Regions from separate parts of the Sagittula sp. SSi028 genome, predicted to be linked through region 1. Evidence: riboswitches for the same ligand, from Rfam matches in the RefSeq annotation. Region 1 holds a riboswitch; the other holds the start of a gene.

Region 1 (3,382 bases):
GCCATCTCGCCTTTGACGCCGCGCAGATCATGCAGCACATCGCGCGCCGCCAACCCCCTGCAATCAAAGGTCAAACCGCCCGCCCGTGGCGGCGTGGTGGCAAAGCACACCCCCGCCGCGACCAAGCCCGCCTGCAAACGCGCCAAAGCCGCGCGCGGGGTCAGATGCGCCTCTTGGTCGAAAAACAGCCCGCGCGAAAACCGCCCCTGCAGATCCGGCTCCAGCCCGCCCAGATCGGCGGCATCCACCACCTCGTGATCCTGCGTGCGACGGGCAAAGCGGTCCAGCTCGCGCCGGTCCCGGCCCAGCGTGACCACCAGCGTGCCGCGATGGTGCAACTCCACGCCCTGCGCCTGCCACCACGCCGCCGCCCCGCGCCCGTGGCGCAGCACCGCATCCTCGGCGGTCTCGCCCTCGCAAAACGGGGCCAACATGCCCCCCGCCCACCACGAACAGCCATGTGGTCCGGGGGCGGGCCTTGGGTCGTAGACCGTGACAGACACCCCGCGCGCCACCAATTCGGTGGCCACGCACAGCCCCGCCACACCGGCCCCGAGGACGGTGGCCTGCGTCATGTCCAGACCTCGTGGAAATGATGCACCGGCCCGTGACCGGACCCGATCCCCAAATCATCCGCCGCCGTGATGGCCCCGTGCAGCCAGTCATGGGCATGGGCCACCGCGTCCGTCAGGGCCACGCCCTTGGCCCGCTCCGCCGCAATGGCCGAGGACAGGGTGCAGCCGGTGCCATGGGTGTTGCGCGTCTCGATGCGCGGGCGCGAAAACGCGACCACCGCATCGGCCGTGACCAGACGGTCGGTGCACACGGCCCCGCTGGCGTGACCGCCCTTCATCAGCACTGCCTGCGCGCCAAGCTCACACAGCGCGCGCCCCTGTGCCACAACCTCCGCCTCTGTCTGCGCGACGGGCTGGCGCAACAGCCGCGCGGCCTCTGGCAGGTTCGGGGTCAGCAGTTCGGCCCGTGGCAACAACATCAGCGTCAGCGCTGCCTCGGCCTCGGGGTTCAGCAGCGCATCGCCGGATTTCGCCACCATCACAGGGTCCAGCACCACCGGCCCCGTGTATCCGCGCAGCGCCTGCGCCACCGCATCCACGATGGGGGCAGTGGCCAGCATGCCGATCTTGACCGCCTTGGGGGGGATGTCCGTCAGCACGGCGGCGATCTGTGCCGCCACCATTTCCGGCGTCAGGGTGCTCACCGCCGCCACGCCACAGGTGTTCTGCGCCGTGATCGCGGTGATCGCGCTGGTGCCAAAGACACCGCGCGCTGAAAAGGTCTTCAGATCCGCCTGAATGCCCGCGCCGCCACCGCTGTCCGATCCGGCAATGGTCAGGGCTGATGGCCACGCCACGCGTTTATTGGCTGTCTGGGTCGTCATATCGCTACCTCCATCGACGTAAGGAGGGAGCGCGCACACGGAATTCAGGCCTCCGTGGCAGTCAGTCTCCGTTCCCTACGCCGGTATTGTCCGGATCAGGTTCGATGGGTTAGCGCGGCTGCGCCTCTCAGCCCCAAGATGGGGCACCCCAACGGATGTTGCGCCAGAAGCTAGCCTGCCTGTCAGGGGACCACAACCTCTGAATGACTTGGCGTGCGCCGGATCAGGGCGGCAGACCGCCGCATTCGGGGGAAAAGCCTATGAAAACTCCCTGATGCGTGACGGGTCTACGATCTTGCGCTGCGGGGCAAAGAATGGGACCTTGGGTGCATCAGAACGACAATCCAACATGACGGAGAATGACGATGGGACTTGGTGATATGCTGGGCAAGGCGATGAACGCCTTTGGGGGCACCGATGAAATCATGGCAAAGATCAGCGAAAGCGGCATCGACCTGTCCGCGCTGGCCGATCTCGACGCCGAGGCCGTGACCTCCATGCTCGAAGAAAAGGGCATCGATCTGTCCATGCTCGAAGGTCTGGGCCTCTCGGTCGAGGACATCATCACCAAGGTCAAAGAACAGCTGGCCTAAGCCGCAGCCCGCGCGCGCGCCCCGAACGGGCGTCACAGGTGCTGCGGTGACTATACGCTGACGATACGACAAGGCGCGCCCGAATGCTGGCGCGCCTTTGTTTTTGGCACTGCGGGGGACGGGGCCCCATAGATGTGTGCGGTGCGTGGGGAGGGTTCAGCGATCCCGCGCCGGAGCATTGGCGCGCGGTGACGTGGCACAGGCAGGATACGGTAAAGGCTTCCTCCCACCCCCGTTCGGCGATGACGGGACATTTTAAACCTTTCGCGTCTGAGCAGGGCATGGCGCAACGAAAAAGGCCCCCGCAGATGCAGGGGCCTTCGGAAAATCGCAAGCGCGAGAGGGACTTATGCCTCTGCTGCTTCCTCTTCGCCTTCGTCCTCATCGTCCGACGCCGCCAGACCCGACGGGGCCGAGATGTTGGCGATGACAAAGTCACGGTCGATGGTCGGCTTGGCGCCTTCGGGCAGGGTCACGTCCGAGATGTGGACGATGTCGCCGATGGCCAGTTTGGACACGTCGATGGTGATTTTCTCGGGGATTTCACCTGCGGTCACAACCAGTTCCACCTCGGGGCGAACAACGGTCAGAACGCCGCCCTTCTTGATGCCGGGTGCGGATTCTTCGCCGACGAATTCGACGGGAATGAACAGGTTAACCTTCGAGGTGCGGCGCAGGCGCATCAGGTCGAAGTGCGTCGGCAGGTCCTTGACCACGTCGCGCTGAACGTCGCGGCAGATGACGCGGACGTCTTCCTGGCCTTCGACTTTCAGGTTGAAGAGGGTGGACTTGAAGCGGCCGTCCTTGAGCTTTTTCAACAGGACGTTGAAGGGCATCTGGATGGACAGGGGGTCGTTGTCGCCACCAAAGACGACGCCGGGAACCATGCCGTTGCGGCGTGCTGCACGAGCGGCGCCCTTGCCTGTCCCCGTGCGGATCTCGGCGTGAAGATCGGGAATCTCACCAGCCATTTTGTATCTCCTAAAATGATGGGGGTGCCTCCAAGGCTGTCACCCCGCGTGAAGGGTGGCCTTTAGGGGGAATCGGGGCGTTTGGCAAGGCTTATGTGGGAGAGACGGGGCCCCGGATGAAGGCTTTCGCCTTTATAGACAGGTTTCGTCACGAAACCTTTTTTGTTTACAAAGGGTTAACGAGTGCTTTGCTTGCGATGGTAGTCCATGAAATGCAGTAAGCGAATTCGGGATTGCAAACGGTAGTAGAGAGCATAGACCATTTTAGGTTTTGTGCCATAGTAATGCAGGCGGAGTTGTGTAGTCGAAGTGAATTCTTAGGGTTTCTAATTTAGACGTGCATTTGGAGCGAAGATGAATAAAGCATACCGTTGGCCTGAAGGTGATAAGTTAAACCGGAAAAGAGACGCTGATATACT
Region 2 (3,382 bases), on a different contig from region 1:
CCCCGTGGCCGTCGCGCCGCATCACATCACGGTCCAGCCCCATGCCAAACCCGCCATGCGGCGCCACCGTCAGCGCCACCACACCGGCCCCGATCCCCAAGGCCACTTGCAACAGACCCAGCGTCGCCGCACGGCCAAAGTCAAAATCAAACCGCATCGCCTGATAGATCGCCAGTTCAACCGTCGTGGCACGCGGCCCCCCACCCAAAGTCAGCGCCACCGCAAAAGACGTCAAACAGATCACAAAGATCACCACCAAGGCGCCCGGTGCGACCCGCGCAATCACGGGCCAATCGATCACCCGCCACATCGCCCACCGCCCCAGACCCAAGGACGCGGCGAGGCGCACAGGTTCCGTCGGTTGCGCCTGCCAGCCATTCAGCAACATGCGCACGGCAAGTGGCAGGTTGAAAAACACATGGGCCAGAACGACCCCGTGCAACCCGTAGACATCAATGCGGGACAGGCCCAGCAGCGCCAGAAGATCATTCACCACGCCCGAGCGACCAAAAACCGCAATCAGCCCCATGACCGCAACGATTACCGGCAGAATGAAGGGCGCGCCCATCAGCGTGACCAGAATCGCCCGCCCCGGAAATCTTTGGCGCGTCAACGCTCGGGCGACGGGAATGGCTAGCCCCACGCTGAACACGGCAGACAAAGCCGCCTGCCAGACAGTAAAGCGCAACGCCTGCCAATCGCCGGGCCCGAGGGCGGTCAACCCCCCGGCCCGAACGAGCATGACACTCACCGGCCCCAGCGTCAAAAGCGTCAGCGCCAGCCCTGCCGTTATTGCGAGAGCGCGGCGCGCCATGCCTCGATGGCCTCATCTCGCAGGGCGGCGGCTGTGTCTTCATCGTAGAACAGAACATTTTCCGGCAGGTCGAGCTGCTGGAACCCCTCTGGCCAATTCGCGGGGTCCTGTGCAGCAGGGATCGACCAGTTGCCCGTCGCGATCATGGATTGGAAATCATCCCCCAAAATGAAATCCATGAACGACTGCGCCAGTTCCGGCTGGTCGCTGTTTGCAACCTTGGCCGCAAGTTCGACCATGAAATAATGCCCTTCGGGGAAAATGGCGGCCTTCTTGGTATCGTCCTCTTCGGCAATCAGGTGGTAGGCCGGCGACGTCGTATAGCTTAGCACCATGTCCGCCTCGCCATCGGTGAACAAACCGTAGCTTTCGGACCAGCCTTTGGTGACGGTGACGATCTTGGGTGCCAGTTTTTTCCAAGCAGCCTGCGCGCCGTCGCCGTAAACCGCCTGCACCCACAACACCAGTGCAAGGCCGGAAATGGAGGTGCGCGGGTCTTGGATCACCAACCGCAGATCATCCGGCGCATTCAACAGCGCATCAAAGGACTCCGGTGCTTCGGTCTTTGTTGCGTCATAGACGAAAGCTGTGTGGCTGTAGTTGAACGGCAGGAAGGTGTCATCTTCCCAAGCGATGGGCAAGGTTAACCCCGATAGGTCTACACCATGCGGCGCGAACAAGCCGCTGTCGCGCGCGGTCTTCGTCACGTCCGAGTTCAGGCCGATCACAACATCCGCCTCGGTGCGCTCACCCTCCAGCATCAGTCGCGGTAACAGCTCTCCCGGTTTGAATTGCAGATCACAGGCGCAGTCAGCCTCGAACAGCTCTTCGATTTTCGGCCCCGGCCCCCATTCGCTGGTGAAATAATCGGGGGCGTAAACTGTCAGGACTGGATCCTGCGCCGCCGCAGCGGTCGCCAAACACAATCCCGCGGCAAATATCGATGCCTTCATGGCACACTCCTGTATTTGCGGCGAGGGGGAGCGTCACACGGGCGGTCAAGCCTGTGGTCACCTTCCCTCCGCCGGTGTTAACCGGTTCAGGTTCAACGGGTTTATGCGTTGCGCAAATCTCAGACAGGACACCGCCTGCCACCCCGAGGTGGCGCGAGATTAGGGGGCCGCCGCGCCAGAGACAAGCCGAAACCCCTTGAGCGCATGGCCATGCTGGCCTAGACCACGGGTCGCAAAGGAGAGCCGCCCATGAGCCTGAATACATTTGGCCACCTGTTCCGCGTCACCACCTGGGGTGAAAGCCACGGTCCCGCCTTGGGCGCGACGGTTGATGGTGTCCCGCCGGGCATCCCCGTGGACGAGGCGCTTTTGCAGCATTGGCTGGACAAGCGAAAGCCGGGCCAGAACAAGTTTACCACGCAACGCCGCGAGCCTGATGCCGTGCGCATTCTGTCCGGCGTGTTCGAAGGCGTGACCACGGGTACCTCGGTCCAACTGATGATCGAGAATACCGATCAACGGTCCAAGGATTATGGTGATATTGCCGAAAAATTCCGGCCCGGTCATGCGGATATCACCTATTACCAGAAATACGGTATCCGCGACTATCGCGGAGGCGGTCGTTCATCGGCGCGCGAAACAGCGGCCCGTGTGGCAGCGGGCGGTCTGGCGCGGGCGGCGCTGTCTGAATTGGCGCCTGCCGTGGAAATCACGGGGTACATGACGCAAATCGGGCCGCATAAGATCGACCGCGAACGGTTTGATGCAGCGCAGATTGCGCAGAACCCGTTTTGGACCCCCGACGCACAAGCGGCAGATGAATGGGCCGACTACCTTGATGGCCTTCGCAAGACCGGCAATTCGGTGGGTGCCGTGATCGAAGTGGTCGCCCGCGGAGTCCCCGCAGGGCTTGGAGCGCCGATCTACGGTAAACTCGACACCGACCTTGCTGCAGCAATGATGTCGATCAACGCAGTAAAGGGCGTTGAAATCGGCGAAGGCATGGCAGCGGCCGAGCTGACCGGTGAAGAGAACGCCGACGAGATATTCTTGGGCAATGATGGCCAGCCGACCTATTCCTCGAACCATGCCGGGGGCGTTTTGGGCGGCATTTCCACCGGGCAGGATGTGGTCGTGCGTTTCGCCGTGAAACCGACCTCTTCTATCTTGCGCCCGCGGCAAACGATCACAAAATCAGGTCAGGCCACTGATATCATCACCAAGGGCCGGCATGACCCCTGTGTCGGCATTCGCGCCGTTCCCGTTGGCGAGGCGATGATGGCCTGCGTTCTGCTGGACCATTTGCTGTTGCATCGCGGACAAATCGGCGACCAAGGCGGGCGCATCGGGTAACTTTTTAGAAGTCGTCCCAAGCATCGTCACCGCCGGACGGCTCTCCAGCTACTGCTGCGGCAGGTTTTGCCGGTTTGGCTGCGGGAGTATGGGGCTGCGTAGGTGCCACTGCTTTGGCATCGTCTTGCCAATTTGCTGCCTGCGCCGCCGGTTTCACTGCTACGGGAGCAGGCTGCGTCGGCGGTGCCTGTGTGAACAATTCCGGCACACCCGCAGGACCGGAGCTCTGCGTTGGGTCGCCTTTGCCTCCGGTGAAACGGTT

What was found. A riboswitch is a leader RNA that binds a small molecule or an ion and turns the genes downstream of it on or off. The one in region 1 is predicted to bind thiamine pyrophosphate.
Region 2: linked by a shared signal. The riboswitch ahead of thiB (thiamine ABC transporter substrate binding subunit) and the one ahead of thiD (bifunctional hydroxymethylpyrimidine kinase/phosphomethylpyrimidine kinase) in region 1 are both predicted to bind thiamine pyrophosphate.

What each region holds. Positions count from the first base shown of each region.
Region 1 is NZ_JBLZNC010000003.1:297,376-300,757, forward strand. Features, by position in the region: gene ACN5AZ_RS07610 (FAD-dependent oxidoreductase) at 1-575, opposite strand, end outside; gene thiD (bifunctional hydroxymethylpyrimidine kinase/phosphomethylpyrimidine kinase) at 572-1,399, opposite strand; TPP riboswitch at 1,455-1,560, opposite strand; gene ACN5AZ_RS07620 (hypothetical protein) at 1,765-1,992, shown strand; gene ACN5AZ_RS07625 (50S ribosomal protein L25/general stress protein Ctc) at 2,340-2,963, opposite strand; gene ACN5AZ_RS07630 (KAP family P-loop NTPase fold protein) at 3,318-3,382, shown strand, end outside.
Region 2 is NZ_JBLZNC010000004.1:382,107-385,488, reverse strand. Features, by position in the region: gene ACN5AZ_RS10490 (thiamine/thiamine pyrophosphate ABC transporter permease ThiP) at 1-814, opposite strand, end outside; gene thiB (thiamine ABC transporter substrate binding subunit) at 790-1,767, opposite strand; TPP riboswitch at 1,814-1,923, opposite strand; gene aroC (chorismate synthase) at 2,017-3,120, shown strand; gene ACN5AZ_RS10475 (methyl-accepting chemotaxis protein) at 3,125-3,382, opposite strand, start outside.